Regions from separate parts of the Mesorhizobium sp. M0802 genome, predicted to be linked through region 3. Evidence: predicted binding sites of a transcription regulator. Region 3 holds the regulator's gene; each other region holds the start of a gene.

Region 1 (4,213 bases), on a different contig from region 3:
ACGCCGACCATGGCGTCGATGACCTTGTCGGGATCGGTGGTGCCGGCCTTCTCGACCGCCTTCACCCACATGTTGAAGCCGATATAGTGGGCTTCCATCGGGTCGTTGGTGGTGCGCTTGTCATTCTTGATGAACTTGTGCCAGTCGGCGATGAACTTCTTATTTTCGGGTGTGTCGACGCTCTCGAAATAGTTCCAGGCGGCGAGATGGCCGACCAGCGGCGCGGTGTCGAGACCGGCCAGCTCTTCCTCACCGACCGAGAAGGCCATGACCGGGATGTCCTCGGCCTTGATGCCCTGGTTGCCGAGTTCCTTGTAGAACGGAACGTTGGCGTCGCCATTGACGGTCGAGACGACGGCGGTCTTCTTGCCGGCAGAGCCGAATTTCTTGATTGCGGAGACTTCGGTCTGCCAGTCGGAGAAGCCGAACGGCGTGTAGTTGACCATGATGTCTTCGGCGGCGACGCCCTTGGCCTTCAGATAGGCCTCGAGGATCTTGTTGGTGGTGCGGGGATAGACGTAGTCGGTGCCTTCCAGCACCCAGCGCTTCACCGAGCCACCGTCCTCGCTCATGAGATAATCGACGGCAGGAATCGCCTGCTGGTTCGGGGCGGCGCCGGTGTAGAACACGTTGCGCTCGCTTTCCTCGCCCTCATACTGGACGGGGTAGAACAGGATGTTGTCGAGTTCCGAGAACACCGGCAACACCGATTTGCGCGACACCGAGGTCCAGCAGCCGAACACGGCGGCGACCTTGTCCTTCGAGATCAGCTCGCGCGCCTTTTCGGCAAAGAGCGGCCAGTTGGAGGCCGGATCGACAACGACCGCCTCGAGCTTCTTGCCGAGCAGACCGCCCTTGGCATTCTGCTCTTCGATGAGCATCAGCATGGCGTCTTTCAGCGTCGTCTCCGAAATCGCCATGGTCCCCGATAGCGAATGCAGAATGCCGACCTTGATCGTGTCTTCGGCGGCCTTGGCCGGAGACGACATCGACAGGCCGGCGGCGATCACGCCCGCCGAAAACATTTTTGTTATTGTGGAGAAATTACCCCTCATACCGAAGACTCCCAAGCTGTTTGATTGCACCGCGACAATGCAAAGCAACTGCCGTGCCAAACGCGAAGGCGCCGCTCACAAAGATGGAATAGCCGAGCGTTATCAGCCGGTTGGTATATTAGCCTGGAGAAACAACAAAGGCAGCCGGTAAAATTGATTGAGGCAAATTTGCGCAGCGCACACGACTTTTGCCTAATTTTCGCCCAATTGAGACAAATGCCTAGTTTTTGATCTCCGGCCGTGGGTTCCGGGCGAACAATGTTGCGGCACCGCGCAAAAATAGGGCAAGCTCGCCCTTCAAAAGAGAGACGTCATGACATCTCGCATCTCACGCATTTCCGGCATCCTGCTGCTGATGGCAACGAGCGGCGCCGCGCGCGCCGATTTCAGCGAGGGCAAACTTCCTGACGGCACCTATCATTGCGAGGTCTACCTGCTCGGCGCCTTCCTCAACCTCGGCGACATCACTATCAAGGGCAATGTCTATACCGGCCCGGTGACGTTCGGAACGGCGCTGCAAGGCTACAACTATCAGATGAACGCCAATGGCGAGATCACCTGGCTCGGGCCGCTGGGCGGCTATACCACCGGTGGCAACTCCGTCTCCATGACACAGGCAACACTGGACGGCGAGACCGCCCCGTCATTCGACATCATTCTGAAGCAGCCCGACGGCGCCTTCACCGCCTCGACCTGCACCAAGGGCTGAGCGATGCGTAGTGCCGCGCCCAGTTGCGGCAAAACCTTCCTCTTATGTCATGTGAATGTTGCCTAAGCAGACTAGGGCAACGGTGCGCCGCAACATCCACCCTGAGAGGCAGACACCATGGCCAATACACCGTCTTCATCCTCCCCCGTCATCCGCGAAATCATTGCCGAGCGCGTCTCGCGCCGGTCTCTTTTGAAAGGCAGCCTCGCCTCCGGCGCGCTGATTGCCGGCGGCAGCTTTGTCGGCTCCTTGTTTGCCGGCGAAACGCATGCCGCCGCAGCGCAGTCGACGCTCGGCTTTCCCGAGCTGAAGCGGGTCTACGACAAGACCCATGCCGCCGCCGAAGGCTATGAGACGACCATCGTCGCGCGCTGGGGCGACCCGCTTGCAGCCGGCCTCGCCGAATTCGACGGCAACAAGGTCGCGGCGGAGGAACAGGAAAAGCGCTTCGGCTACAATTGCGACTACATCGCCTTCATGCCGCTGCCCAAGGGCACGGTGAATTCCGATCATGGCCTGCTCTGCGTCAACAACGAATACATCTCGCCCAATGTGATGTTTCCGGGGATGACCGAGGGCGATGCCGGCAAGACGATGACCAGGGAACAGGTCAATCTCGGCATGGCCGCGATGGGCCATTCGATCCTCGAGGTGCAGGTGAAGGACGGCAAGTGGGAAACCGTGGCGGACAGCCCGCTCAACCGCCGCATCACCGCCAACACCGAAATGACCGTTTCCGGACCGGTTGCCGGCCATGCGCTGATGAAAACTTCGGCCGACCCGACTGGCACGAAAGTGCTCGGCACCAGCTATAATTGCAGCGGCGGTTTCACCCCCTGGGGTACGGTGCTGACCTGCGAGGAAGGCGTGTCCGACATTTTCGGCGGCGACCCGAAAAAGGCGCCGACTGCCGACCTGCTCGACCGTTACGGCTTCGACGGCTCCGACATCTATGGCCGCGGCCGCTTCCATGACCGCTTCAACCTCGACAAGGAACCGAACGAGGCCAACCGCTTCGACTGGGTGGTCGAGATCGACCCTTACGATCCTCAGTCCAGGCCGGTGAAGCGCACGGCACTTGGCCGCATGTCGCATGAGGCCTCGACCGTGGTCCTCAACAAGGACGGCCGCGTTGTCGTCTATATGGGTGACGACGACTATTTCGAATATATGTACCGCTTCGTCTCGGCCAAGGCCTATGACAAGGCCAACCCGGCCTCCGGCGCCGATCTGCTCGACGATGGCGTGCTGTCGGTCGCCCGCTTCGATGCCGATGGCTCGATGACGTGGCTGCCGTTGGTGCACGGCCAGGGCAAGCTTACCGTCGAGAACGGTTTTGCCGACCAGGCCGAGGTGCTGTTGAAGACGCGGTTTGCGGCAGATGCGCTCGGCGCCACGCCGATGGACCGGCCCGAGGACATCGAGACCAATCCGGTGACCGGCCGCGTCTATGCGGTGATGACCAAGAACAAGAAGCGCGACCGGTCAAAGGTCAATCCGGCCAACACGCGGCCGGAAAATCTCTGGGGCCATATTGTCGAACTGATCCCGCCCGGCGGCCGCGGCGCGGATGCCGACCACACGGCGGAAAAGTATGCCTGGGACCTGTTCGTGCTCTGCGGCAACCCGAAAGATGCCAAGGTCGGCGCCACTTTTCATCCGGACACGTCGGACAATGGCTGGTTCGTCTGCCCCGACAACATCACCTTCGACCCGGCGGGGCGGCTGTGGGTGGCGACGGACGGCGCCAATGATTTCGACCTGCCGGACGGCGTCTATGGCGTCGACACCGAAGGTGCGGCGCGCGGCCTGCCGAAGCTGCTGTTCACCTGCCCGCACGGCGCCGAAGCGACCGGCCCGTGCTTCACGCCGGACGGCACGACTTTGTTCCTGTCGGTGCAGCACCCTGCGGAAGATGCCGAGACGCTCGACAAGGCGCAGACGCTATGGCCCGATTTCAAAGACGGCCAGTTGCCGCGACCTTCCGTCGTCGCCATCCGCCGCAGGGACGGACAGCCGGTCGGCGCATAGTGAGTCCTAGTGAAAAAGGCGGAACGCGCCATGCGCGTTCCGCGTAGCGATCCGGGAGGACGGCTCAGATCGTCTTGGCCGACATTTGCGAAGCGATGTATTCGGCCTGGCGGATAGCCAGCGACACGATCGTCAGCGTCGGATTTTCAGCCGCACCGGTCGTGAACTGGCTGCCGTCCGACACGAACAGGTTCTTGATGTCGTGCGCCTGGCCGTGCTTGTTGACGACGCCGTCTTCCGCCTTTTCGCTCATCCGGTTGGTGCCGAGATTGTGGGTTGAGGGATAGGGCGGCGTCGGGAAGGAGCGCGTCGCGCCGACCGCATCGTAAAGCGCTGTGGCCTGCTTGTAGGCATGGTTGCGCATCGCCGTGTCGTTGGGATGATCATCGAAATGCACGTCGGCGATCGGCATGCCGTG
Region 2 (4,213 bases), on a different contig from region 3:
CTTTTCACAAGCCGGCCATGTCTTCTTATCACCCGGCAATATCCCGTCAGATCATGGCCATGCCGCCGTTGACATGGATGGTCTGGCCGGTGACGTAGGCTGCCTCGTTGGAGGCGAGATAGGCGACGGCCGACGCCACTTCACCACTCGTGCCCATGCGGCGCGTCGGGATCGCGGCCATTATCGCGTCTTTCTGCTTGTCGTTGAGCTTGTCGGTCATGGCCGATTCGATAAAGCCCGGGGCGACGCAGTTGACGGTGATGTTGCGGGTGGCGATCTCCTGCGCCAGCGACTTCGACAAGCCAATCATGCCGGCCTTGGAGGCGCAATAATTGGTCTGGCCAGGATTGCCGGTGACGCCGACCACCGAGGTGATGTTGATGATGCGGCCATGGCGGCGGCGCATCATCGGATGGGTCAGCTCGCGGGTCAGCCGGAACACGGCGGTGAGGTTCACCTCCAGCACGCTGTCCCAATCCGCGTCCGCCATGCGCACGAACAGGCCGTCCTTGGTGATGCCGGCATTGTTGACCAGTATGTCGACGCCTTCGAGTTCGGCTTCGGCCTTCTGGCCAAGCGCCTTGACCTCGTCACGGTCGGCTAGATTGGCCGGGAACAGCTTTACCCGGTCGCCGAGTTCGCCGGCCAGGGTCTCCAGTTTCTCGATGCGGGTGCCGTGCAGGCCGACAATGGCGCCTTGCGCATGCAGCACCCGGGCAATCGCCTCGCCAATGCCGCCGGATGCGCCGGTGACGAGCGCCTTGCGGCCGGTCAGTTCGAACATTTTCGTCTCCTGATCTTAAGAGAACACCCTTCCCACGGGAGGGGTTGAATCGCCAGTGGATTATGCAAGCGCGGCCAGCGCCGCCTCGACATCGGCCGGCGTGCCGACGGCTGACGTGGCGATGTCGCGGTTGATCCGCCGCGCCAGGCCGGAAAGCACCTTGCCGGCGCCGATCTCAAAGAGCGTGGCGACGCCATTGGCGCCGAACCACTCCACCGTTTCGCGCCAGCGCACGCGGCCGGTGATCTGCTCGACCAGGCGGCGCGCGATCTCGTCGGGGTCGCTGGTCGGGACTACAGTGACGTTGGAGACGACGGGCACCACCGGTGCATTCTTGGTCACCCCGGCCAGCGCCTCGCGCATGACATCGGCCGCCGGCGCCATCAGCGCCGAATGGAAGGGGGCCGAGACCTGCAGCATCAGCGCCCGCTTGGCGCCCTTTTCGGTGCACAGTTTCGCGGCGAGTTCCACCGCTGCCCTGGCCCCGGAGATCACCAGCTGGCCGCCGCCATTGTCGTTGGCGATCTGGCAGACCTTGCCGGATCCCGTTGCGGCCTCGGTGCAAGCGGCTTCGACGTCGGGCTGTTCCAGTCCGATGATCGCCGCCATGGCGCCCTCGCCGGCCGGCACCGCCGCCTGCATGGCGTTGCCGCGGATGCGCAGCAGCCGGGCAGCATCGGCGACCGAAAGGAAACCGGCCGCGGCAAGGGCGGAATATTCGCCGAGCGAATGACCGGCAACGTAGGCAACCTTGTCCTTCAGCGAAAAGCCGCGCGCTTCCAGCGAGCGGATTCCCGCCAGCGAGACCGCCATCAGCGCCGGCTGGGCATTGGCAGTCAGGGTCAGCGCCTCTTCCGGGCCTTCCCAGATCAGTTTCGACAGCTCTTCGCCCAATGCATCATCGACTTCCTCGAACACCCTGCGTGCCTGGGGGAAGGCGTCGGCGAGGTCCTTGCCCATGCCGACAGCCTGGCTGCCCTGTCCCGGAAAGGTGAATGCGACGGCCATTTGGGCGCTCTCCAGCGGCTGATTTTTCCTGCCTGTGACGCAAGGCGGACCGTCAAGTCAAGCCCGGAGGCGGCATTTCGGCTCTCGCTTGAACCGGAGCTGACCTCGAGTCGCTGTTCCCAAAGGCTTTTTGCCGATCACACCTGATGAAAACCGCTCACGAATCGTTTGCTGGCTCTTCTTATTTTCGCCACAGGCGCTAGCTTTTGCATGACAGTTCTATGACAGAACGGTGGCGCGAGTGGAAATACGCGTTGCTTGGGCCGGGGGAAGAGACGTGGCTAGGATCAGGAAGGGCGCGGCCGTACCCGCGCCACAGTTCTTGGAAGACGATCCGTCCACCGGCTACCTGCCGGGGCGCAGATGGCCGGTCATCCGCTACGGTCTGGTCACGCTGCTTGCCTCCGCCATCCTGGTGTTCGCCATCGAATGGATCGTGCGCGGCGACTTCTTCGGCACGGTCGACTTCTTCCTGCAGCCATTCAAGCCGGGCTGGACCACCATCATTGTCTTTGCATTGGTGCTGATGGGACTGGACGCCGTGCTTGGCCGCAGTCACCAGAGCCTGATGATCGTGGCGCCGCTGACGCTGGCGCTGGCCTTTGTCGGGCATCAGAAGTCGCATTATCTCGGCGATCCGCTCTACCCAACCGATTTTCTTTATTCGCGCCAGATCATGGCACTGATGCCGCTCCTGGTGCGCGAACGGCCCTGGACGGCGCTCGCCATGGCGGTCGGCATCGTCGCCGGCCTGTCGCTGCTGATCTATGGCTGGCGGTTGTGGCGCCGCAAGGTTCCGATCCTCAGCCGCAAAGGGCGGCTGGCGCGGCTGACGCTGGCAGTGCCGCTGCTCGCCTTCTTCGTCTCGATCATGGACTACGCCACCTTCTCGTGGACCCGCGACCGGCTGCAGATCATCCCGATCATGTGGGACCAGAAGGAGAACTACGCCTCCAACGGGTTTGCGCTGGCCTTCGCGCTCAACGTGCCGATGGCGCATGTCTCGGCGCCGGCGGGCTATTCCGACAAGGCGATCGACGCGATCGACAGGCCTGCTGTGACGGCCTCGGTACCGGATGAGAAACCCGACATCATCGTGGTGATGAGTGAATCTTTCTGGGATCCGACCAAGCTGCCCGGCGTCACAATCACGCCTGACCCGATCCCCAATGTGCGGGCGCTGCGTTCCGGCTATATGTTCTCGCCGGAATTCGGCGGCATGACCGCCAACATCGAATTCGAGGCGCTGACCGGCTTTTCCAATGCCTTCCTGCCGGCGGGCTCGATCCCCTACCAGCAATATGTGCGCACGCCGACGCCGTCGCTGGCGACCTTCCTGAAAAGCGAGGGCTACCGGGCGCGCGCCATCCATCCGGGCACCAACTGGTTCTGGAACAGAGGCGCCGTCTATGCCGATTTCGGTTTCAACGATTTCCGCTCGGAAGAGACGCTGCCGCCACTGGAAAAGCGCGGGCCGCTGGCTTCCGATGCGTCGATGACCGACGAGATCATCGCAGAGGCCGACGCCAGCGAGCGGCCGGTGTTCTTCTTCGCCGTCAGCCTGCAGAACCACGGTCCCTACGAGCCGTACCGCTATTACAATCCGACCCACAAGGTCGTGGCACCGATCAGCACGTGGGCGCGGGAATCGCTGCTCAGCTACGCCGAGGGATCGGCCGATGCCGACCGTGGCCTCGAGCGATTGATCGAATGGGCGAAGAAGCGCGAGCGGCCGACGGTCATCGCCTTCTTCGGCGACCATCTGCCGCCGCTCGGCCCCGTCTATGTCGAAACCGGTTACCTGAAGGACAATGTCGCGCCGCGCAAGGAACCGACGCCCGAGGCGGCACTGGAGCATCATCAGACGCCGCTGGTCATCTGGTCTAACCGCACCGGTCCGGCGCAGGATATGGGCGCCGTGAGCCCAGCCTTCCTGCCCTACCATATCCTTACGACGGCCGGGATCACGCACCCCTACTACACCGGCTTCCTGGGCGCGCTGCGCGAACGCTATCGCGTCGTCGACCGCAATCTGCTTCTGACACCGTCAGGTGAGGCCACGGCGGACTGGGCGCGGCAGAAGGATGTTGATCCGGCGATCAACGATTTCCGCCTGCTGCAATACGACATGATGTTCGGCAAGCGTAAGGCGGCTCCGGACTTCTTCCCCGAAACGATCAACGGTCGTACCCCGCATACGAGTTGATGCCTGGTATTTTTCCAACCCTGCGACGCCAGGACGCTGTCCGGAGCATGCGTTACCCTTGCCTTCCAGCCAATTTGCTATATAGACGCCCGCAATCTGCCGGTCCTTGCTGGGGGCTGAACGGAGGGCCGGAGGTTTTACCCAAAACCTTCGTGTGAAGCCAGAAGCGCTTCCGCCTCCCGTGTCTCCGCTCTCGACCGTCTCGAAATGCTCCT
Region 3 (4,213 bases):
TATGAACATCATGACCGAACAGTCCCTTGAAAATGCAGTGGGCGACAAAATGAACGCCAAGTCGAACGAAGTCATCAAGATGCGCGGCGACAAGGTCGGCGTGTTCTACGGCGACAAGCAGGCGTTGTTCGACGTCAATCTCGACGTCCGCCAGAACCAGGTGACGGCGCTGATCGGCCCCTCCGGCTGCGGCAAGTCGACCTTCTTGCGCTGCCTCAACCGCATGAACGACACCATCGATTCGGCGCGGGTGACCGGCAAGATCACGCTCGATGAAGACGACATCTACGACAAGAACATCGATGTCGTCGAACTGCGCGCACGCGTCGGCATGGTGTTCCAGAAACCCAACCCGTTCCCGAAGTCCATCTACGAGAACGTCGCCTACGGCCCGCGCATCCATGGGCTGGCCAAGCGCAAGTCCGACATGGACCAGATCGTCGAGCAGAGCCTGAAGAAGGCGGCGATCTGGAACGAGGTCAAGGACCGCCTGCAGGAGCCCGGCACCGGCCTGTCCGGCGGCCAGCAGCAGCGCCTGTGCATCGCGCGCGCCATCGCCGTGTCGCCGGAGGTGATCCTGATGGACGAGCCCTGCTCGGCGCTCGATCCGATCGCCACCGCCCGTGTCGAGGAGCTGATAGACGAGCTGCGCCAGAACTACACGATCGTCATCGTCACCCATTCGATGCAGCAGGCGGCGCGCGTCTCGCAGCGCACGGCGATGTTCCATCTCGGCTATCTCGTCGAGGAGGGCGCCACCGACAAGATGTTCACCAACCCCGACGACAAGCGCACCCAGGACTACATTACCGGCCGCTTCGGCTGAGCCGTCCGGCGGGTGAATTTTCAGGCACGAGGACCAAGATCATGGGTGAACATACCGTCGCCTCCTTCGATGAAGAGCTCGGGCAGATCAGTAAGCTGATCCGCGACATGGGCGATCTGGCCGGCTCGATGGTCAGCGGCTCGACCAGGGCGCTGCTCAATTCGGACAATGCGCTGGCACAGCGTGTCGTTTCCGACGACGCCATCATGGATGCGCGCCAGCGCGAACTGGACGACCGCGCCATCACGCTGATCGCCAAGCGCCAGCCGATGGCCAACGATCTGCGCGCCGTGGTCGGCTCGATCCGCATGGCGGGCGACCTCGAGCGCATCGGCGATCTCGCCAAGAACATCGCCAAACGCGTCGGCACCGTGGGCTTGAGCGTCACGCCGCGCGACCTCTCGCACTCCATCGATGCCATGGCGCAACTGGTGCTGATCCAGGTGCAAGGCGTCGTCGAGGAATATGCCGCCACCCATGCGGCAGCTCTTGCAAAACTCAGGAATGACGACGAGCGCATCGACGTCAAATACACGTCCGTGTTTCGTGAGCTTTTGACCTACATGATGGAAGACCCTCGCAACATCACCGCCTGCACGCATCTCTTGTTCTGCGCCAAGAATCTTGAGCGCATCGGCGATCATGTCACCAACATCGCCGAAAATGCGTATTATGTGCTGACGGGCCAGCAATTGCCCGCCAATCGTCCGAAGCAGGACGAGACGGCGATGGCCACGCCGGCCTGATGAGGGTGAACTGCCTATGATCGCGCCACGCATCATGGTCGTGGAGGACGAGGAGCCGCTAGGCGTGCTCCTCCGCTACAACCTCGAATCCGAAGGCTATCAGGTCGAGGTGGTGACACGCGGGGACGAGGCCGAGATCCGCCTGCAGGAAAACGTGCCCGATCTCCTGGTGCTCGACTGGATGGTGCCGGCTGTCTCCGGCATCGAGCTCTGCCGGCGGCTTAGAGTGCGGCCCGAAACCGAGCGGCTGCCGATCATCATGCTGACCGCGCGCGGTGAGGAAAGCGATCGCGTGCGCGGCCTGTCCACCGGCGCCGACGACTATCTGGTCAAGCCATTCTCGACGCCGGAGTTCATGGCGCGCGTGAAGGCGCTGCTGCGCCGGGCCAAGCCGGAAGTGCTGTCCAGCGTGCTCAAGGTCGGCGACATCGTGCTCGACCGCGAGTCGCACCGTGTCTACCGCAAGAAGAGCGAGATCAGGCTCGGACCGACCGAGTTCCGGCTGCTCGAATTCATGATGCGCCATCCCGGCCGCGTGTTCTCGCGCAGCCAACTGCTCGACAATGTCTGGGGCGAGACGATCTATATCGACGAGCGAACCGTCGACGTCCATGTCGGGCGCTTACGCAAAGCGGTCAACAACGGCCGCATGCCGGATGTCATCCGTACCATTCGCGGCGCCGGCTACGCGATCAGGGAAGACTAGGATGCTGCGCGTCGCGCCGTTGCCGGCCATTCAGGCGACATGCTTGCCGGATTTGGCCTGAATGCCCGGCGCGAAAATCTCCTGATCGACGAAGCCGAGCGCGCGCATGGCACAGCCTTCGCGGATCAGCGGCAGCTCGTTGGGCTCGGTGTCGAAGGAGATCGATTTCGAGTGCTGGCCGCCGGCGGTCTGGGCGATCGCTTCGCGCAATGCCGGTTCGATCAAGTCGAAGGCGGCGGCGCTGACGCCGACCATGGCGACGGGTGCCGGATCGATCAGCGCAAACAGGCTGCCGAGGCCGAAGCCGAGCGCCTCGCCGGCCTTGCGATAGGCTTCGCGCTCCGGGCCGTCGGTTTCGCGGGCGCGCGCGGCGAGTGCGCGCATATCAACGTCGCCGATATCGACCGGCTCGGCATCCTCGCCCATCATTTTGGCGCTGCGCCAGATGGCGTAGTTTCCGGCATAGGCCTCGACGCAGCCGCGCCGCCCGCAGCGGCAGAGCGCGCCGCCCGGACGGTGGATCATGTGGCCGAACTCGCCGCCCGAGGAATGGGTGCCGGTGAACAGTTCGCCTTTCAGCACCAGTCCCATGCCGATGCCGTGCGACAAGAGGATGGCGATAAAATTGTCGCGGTAGCGCTCGGGCTGGCGCCATTGCAGCGCCACCGCCATCATATTGCAGTCGTTCTCCATGGTGGCCGGAATGCCGAATTCCGCTTCCAACATGTCGGCGAAGGCAATGTCGGTCAGTGGCGTGATTGGCGACCACAGCATGGCCCGCGCCTGCGAATCGGTGATGCCCTGGATGCCCATGGCAATGCGGGCGATGCTCTGGACGTCCAGGTCCGGGTCCTCGAGACGCCGCCGGACGATTGCTACGCATTCGCCGATCAGTTCGTCGCGCGGCATGGTCAGCGTGTCGAGCCGGCGCTGTTCTTCCGCGACCACCTGGCCGGCATAGTCGATGACGGTGACGGAGAGGAAGTTCAGCGACAGCACCACGGTCATCACCGCCGCCGCTTCCGGATTGAGGCCAAGGCCGACCTGCGGCCGGCCGCGTTTCAGTGCGCCGGTCTCGCCAGGTTTGCCTTCAATCAGGATGCCTTCTTGAATCAGATCAGACGAGATTGCCGATATGGTCGAGTGGCTGAGGCCGGTGGTCGCCGCAATCTCGGTCCGCGACGGCTGGCCGGCCCGGCGCACGGCTGAAATCACCATCGCACGGTTGCGACGGCGCAGATCGTCGTGGCGGATTCCAACCGACATTTGTTTCCTCCCGGCCTCCTCGCGCCTCATGATAGTGAAGGCGTTCGACGGCACCAGCCAAATATTGGCAGACGCCGGCAGCCCTGTCATTGTTTATTGCGGAGCTCGAAAAAATCCGGCAAGGCCGTCAGAATCCATCAGAATCGATGTTGACAGCGCCTTATCATTGAACCAGTATTTTTTCGAGGCTCGAAAAAATGGAGCCTCTGTGTGCCGGCCCTCGGGCCGGTTTTGTCGCGCCGTGCGCGGCGCAGGGAGGGTTATAATGAACAGATTTGCAGCCGCCATGCTGGCGGGCGTCGCCATGTCGCTGGCGCTGGTCTCGGTCGCGCAGGCGAAGGACAAGGTCATCGGCGTGTCGTGGTCGAACTTCCAGGAAGAGCGCTGGAAGACCGACGAGGCGGCGATGAAAACGGCGATCGAGGCTGCCGGCGACAAGTACATTTCCGCCGACGCGCAGTCCAATCCCGGCAAGCAGCTGACCGACGTCGAAAGCCTGATCTCGCAGGGCGCCAACTCGCTGATCATCCTGGCGCAGGACGCCTCGGCCATCGGCCCGGCGGTGCAGAAGGCGCTGGACGAAGGCATTCCGGTCGTCGGCTATGACCGCCTGATCGAGAACAAGGACGTCTTCTACCTGACCTTCGACAACAAGGAAGTCGGCCGCAT
Region 4 (4,213 bases), on a different contig from region 3:
GATGTCGGGGAAATTGCCGCCACCGCCGGCGCGGTAATTGTTGGTGGCGACGACGAATTTCGCTGCCGGATCAATAGGCTTGCCGTCGAAGCTGAGGCCGACGATGCGGTTCGAGCCGGCATTGGCGACGCCACCCTTGGCATCGTATTTCGGCGGCTGCGACAGGTCTATTCCGTAGCTGACGCCATCGATCACATCGAAATTGTAGGACGGGAATTCGGGGTCGATGAGCGCCTGGTCGGCCTTGCCCGGCTCGATCTTCCTGAAAATGCCGGCCGACATTTCCAGCCATTCCTTCACTTGCGCGCCGGTGATTTCGACGGCGCGCACCGTGTTCGGATAGAGATAGAGGTCGGCGACGTTCTTGATGGCGATGTCGCCCACCGGCACGTCGGTATAGTAGTCGGCGCCGTTGCGCCCGCCGGCCTTGAAGGGTGCGGCCGCCGACAGCAGCGGCACGTCCTTCCACTGCGTGCTCTTCAATATGTCCTTGAGGTACCAGCTCTGCGCCTGGTTGACGATCTGCACCGACGGATCATCGGCGACCAGCGCGAAATAGGAATAGAGCGGCGCCGAGGTCTTGCCGACCGGTCGGCGGACATAGGCAAGTGTCGCCTCATGGTCCGCCTTCAGCGCATCGACGACGCGCTGGTCGTCCGCCACCGTCGGCTTGTTTGCCTTGTCGACGCGCTGGTAGATCGGCCTTGCCTCCGATGTGGCCGAGGCTACGCGCCATTTCGATCCGTTCCGTTCCAGAAGCAGATCGATCAGTCCCATATGCGAGCCCCAGAAACCGCCCATCACGGCGGGCTTGCCCTGCAGCGTGCCTTTCTCGGTGTCGACGCCTTCGAGCGCCTGAAAATCCTTCTTGCCGGGGAAGACGAGATGCTGATGGCCGGTGAACACCGCATCGATGCCTTCGACGCCGGCGACGAAGAAGGAGGCGTTCTCCATGCCGTCGCCCTGCTTGATATCGATGCCGGAATGCGAGAGCGCGATGACTATGTCGGCGCCCTCCTCCTTGATCTGCGGCACCCATGCCCTGGCCGCCTCGACGATGTCGCGCGTCCTGACATTGCCTTCCAGGTTCTTCAGGTCCCAGACCATGATCTGCGGCGGCACGAAGCCGATGATGCCGATCTTGATCGGCTGCTCGGCGCCCGACCCGTCCTTGATCTTCTTGTCGAGGATGACATAGGGCTTGAGGTAGAGCTTGTCGTCGCGCGGGTTGGCGGCAAGCTCGGTGCCGCGGATCAGATTGGCGCAGACGAACGGGAAATTGGCCCCGGCCAGCACTTTGTCGAGGAACGACAGGCCGTAGTTGAACTCGTGATTGCCGAGCGTCGAGCATTCATAGCCCAGCAGGTTCATGCCCTTCATGATCGGATGCAGATCGCCTTCCTTGAGGCCCTTCTCATAGGCGATGTAATCGCCCATCGGATTGCCCTGCAAAAGATCGCCATTGTCGATCAGCATCGCATTGGTGGCTTCCTTGCGCACCGCCGCGATCAGTGAGGCCGTCCGCGACAGGCCCATCGTGTCGTTGGCTTTGTCTGCGTAGTAGTCGTAAGGCAGCACATTCACATGGATGTCGGTGGTCTCCATGATCCTCAGATGCGCCTGATTGGCCTGCGCGCGGGCGGAAAACGGATGCAGCATGATGAGCGCCCCGCTGGCGGCCGCACCGGCAAGCAAACTACGGCGGGAGACGGGGTAGTTGAGATGCGGCATTGGTTTTCCTTCCCAGCGACGTGACAAGATCCCAGCCCGGGCGGAAGCTTCGCGCCGAAAACCGGCCATGTCCATCGGGAAGTCAGTCGATCAGCAAAAGGTGACGGCTGGATGAATATCCTTGGCCACGGTTGAGAACCTCAGCCCTTGTTATCATCGCCCTGGGTGATCAGCCGCGCGCTACGCTGGCCGGTCAAATAGATCCATAGCCAGCTAAGCGACACCGAGAGCCGGTTGCGAAAACCGATCAGGAAGTAGATATGCGCCACGCCCCACAGCCACCAGGCAAACCATCCCGTGAGCTTGATCCGGCCGAAATCGATCGCGGCTGCCCACTTGCCGATCGTCGCCAGGTCGCCGGCATGTTTGTAGCGGAAAGGGCGCGGCGCGCTATCGCCGGCCAGCCGCGCCCTGATCGTCGCGGCAACATGCTTGCCCTCCTGCTTGGCGGAGGGCGCCACGCCTGGCACCGGCTTGCCGTCCGGCCGCAAGACATGCGCTGTGTCGCCGATGACGAAGATTTCAGGACTGTTCGGCACGGTCAGATCGGGCTCGACCATTACCCTGCCCGCCCGGTCCACCGGCGCGCCCAGCCACTCTCCCGCGGGCGAAGCCGCTACGCCGGCGGCCCACAGGATGGTTCGCGCCGGCAGATGCGTCTCGCCAAAGACGACGCCTTCGGCATCGAGGCGCGTGACGGCGCGGCCAAGCTCGACCGTGACGCCCCGCCGCTCCAGCGCCTTGCGCGCATAGTCGGACAGCTTTGGCGCGAAATTGGCTAGGATCCTGTCTCCGGCCTCCACCAGCACCACACGCGCCTCAAGCGTGTCGATGTTGCGGAATTCGCCGCGCAGCGTTTCATGCGCGAGTTCGACAATGGTGCCGGCAAGCTCCACGCCGGTCGGGCCGCCGCCGACGATGACCAGTGTCAGCAGTGCCTGGCGCTTGGCCGGATCGGTCTCGCGCTCGGCCTGCTCGAAGGCGAGCAGGATGCGCCGGCGAATGGTGGTTGCGTCTTCCAGCGTCTTCAGCCCAGGCGCGAAAGGCTCCCATTCGTCGTGGCCGAAATAAGCATGACGCGCGCCGGTGGCGAGCACCAGCGTGTCGTAGGGAACAGAACTGCCGTCCTCAAGCAGCACGCGTTTGCCTGGACGGTCGACGCCGGTGACGTTGCCGAGCAGGGTCGTCACGTCCTCGCGCTTGCGCAGCAGATGACGGATCGGCCAGGCAACTTCCGAGGTCGCCAGCGAGGTGGTCGCCACCTGGTAGAGCAGCGGTTGGAAAAGGTGATGGTTGCGCTTGTCGATCATGGTGATGCGCACGGGTGCGCCGGCCAGCGCCCGGGTGAGTTCGAGACCGCCGAACCCTGCGCCGACGACAACGACATGATGGCTGGTTTCACTCATCGCATTCACCCCTGTTTGTCTCTCTTTATCTAGTGATTTTTGTGCACCGCAACAATGTCGCGGCGCGCTAGACTGCCGCGCGTAAGGCTGCCCAGGACTCGTCGCCGGATGTCGCGAATGCCTATGTCGGCAAGCCTGGACGGGTATAGCCTTGCAGGGCTGGAACCACGGGAGTGAAGCATGGCCAACGACGATGACAAAGATCGCAAAGGGCGGGCGCAATATTCTTCGCCGCCTTGCTTCATGCACGAACTCGATCCGGAATTTCGCGCGCCATTGACCGACTGGACCGATGTGCGCCGTTGGCGCAAGGCCGAGCGCGAGCGTCTGATCGCGGCACGGTTGGCGGTTTCCGCCGATGCGCGGGTGGCGATGTCGCGGGCTATCGCCGAAGGGCTCGACGCGGCCATCGGCGACATTGCCGGCCGCATGGTCAGCCTCTATTGGCCGTTTCGCGGCGAGCCGGACCTGCGGCCGTGGATGGCGTCGATCAACGAACGCGGCGGCCTCACGGCGCTGCCCATCGTGATCGAGAAAGGCCAGCCGCTGATCTTCCGCGCTTATGTACCCGGCGACCGGCTGGAAAAAGGCATCTGGAACATCCCGATCCCGGCCGAAGGCGAGCCGGTGCTGCCCGACATCGTCATCTCGCCGATCGTCGGCATCGACCCGCGAAACTACCGCCTGGGCTATGGCGGTGGCTTCTTCGACCGCACGCTGGCTGCCATGCCGTTCAAGCCATTGGTCATCGGCGTCGGCTACGAACTGCAGCGCATAGCCACCATCTACCCGCAGCCACACGACATCCCGATGGACCGGCTGGTGACCGAGGCTGCTCAGGGCTAGGCCAGTTCCGGCTTCATCCCCATCGCCGTGCGATCGACGATCTCGCGCAAGGCGAACGATGAGTTGATCTTGGTCACATGCGGCATTGCCGACAGCCACTCCTTGTGGATGCGCTCATAGTCGACCAAATCCTTGGCGGCGATGCGCAGAATGTAGTCGTATTCGCCCGACATCAGGTGGCACGACAGCACATTGGGGCAGCGCCTGATCGCCGCCTCGAAATCCGACAG

What was found. Region 3 encodes PhoB, which activates phosphate uptake and scavenging genes when phosphate is short. Its sites were predicted from a motif close to TGTCATNNANCTGTCAT; they were not measured.
Region 1: NKI10_RS10450 (PhoX family protein) is a predicted target of PhoB. The motif match lies at 1,810-1,826, and genes of this name have one in related genera.
Region 2: NKI10_RS19430 (LTA synthase family protein) is a predicted target of PhoB. The motif match lies at 2,003-2,019, and genes of this name have one in related genera.
Region 4: NKI10_RS24935 (bifunctional 2',3'-cyclic-nucleotide 2'-phosphodiesterase/3'-nucleotidase) is a predicted target of PhoB. The motif match lies at 1,832-1,848, and genes of this name have one in related genera.

Annotation. Positions count from the first base shown of each region.
Region 1 covers NZ_JAMYOY010000005.1:145,390-149,602, reverse strand. Annotated here, with positions in the region: gene urtA (urea ABC transporter substrate-binding protein) at 1-1,055, opposite strand, end outside; gene NKI10_RS10455 (hypothetical protein) at 1,369-1,764, shown strand; gene NKI10_RS10450 (PhoX family protein) at 1,882-3,795, shown strand; gene NKI10_RS10445 (GMC family oxidoreductase) at 3,860-4,213, opposite strand, start outside.
Region 2 covers NZ_JAMYOY010000014.1:12,152-16,364, reverse strand. Annotated here, with positions in the region: gene fabG (3-oxoacyl-[acyl-carrier-protein] reductase) at 47-784, opposite strand; gene fabD (ACP S-malonyltransferase) at 845-1,792, opposite strand; gene NKI10_RS19430 (LTA synthase family protein) at 2,070-3,998, shown strand.
Region 3 covers NZ_JAMYOY010000004.1:325,267-329,479, forward strand. Annotated here, with positions in the region: gene pstB (phosphate ABC transporter ATP-binding protein PstB) at 2-826, shown strand; gene phoU (phosphate signaling complex protein PhoU) at 868-1,572, shown strand; gene phoB (phosphate regulon transcriptional regulator PhoB) at 1,589-2,278, shown strand; gene NKI10_RS09710 (ROK family protein) at 2,309-3,544, opposite strand; gene xylF (D-xylose ABC transporter substrate-binding protein) at 3,810-4,213, shown strand, end outside.
Region 4 covers NZ_JAMYOY010000020.1:112,968-117,180, forward strand. Annotated here, with positions in the region: gene NKI10_RS24935 (bifunctional 2',3'-cyclic-nucleotide 2'-phosphodiesterase/3'-nucleotidase) at 1-1,731, opposite strand, end outside; gene NKI10_RS24940 (NAD(P)/FAD-dependent oxidoreductase) at 1,872-3,137, opposite strand; gene NKI10_RS24945 (5-formyltetrahydrofolate cyclo-ligase) at 3,318-3,983, shown strand; gene NKI10_RS24950 (Lrp/AsnC family transcriptional regulator) at 3,980-4,213, opposite strand, start outside.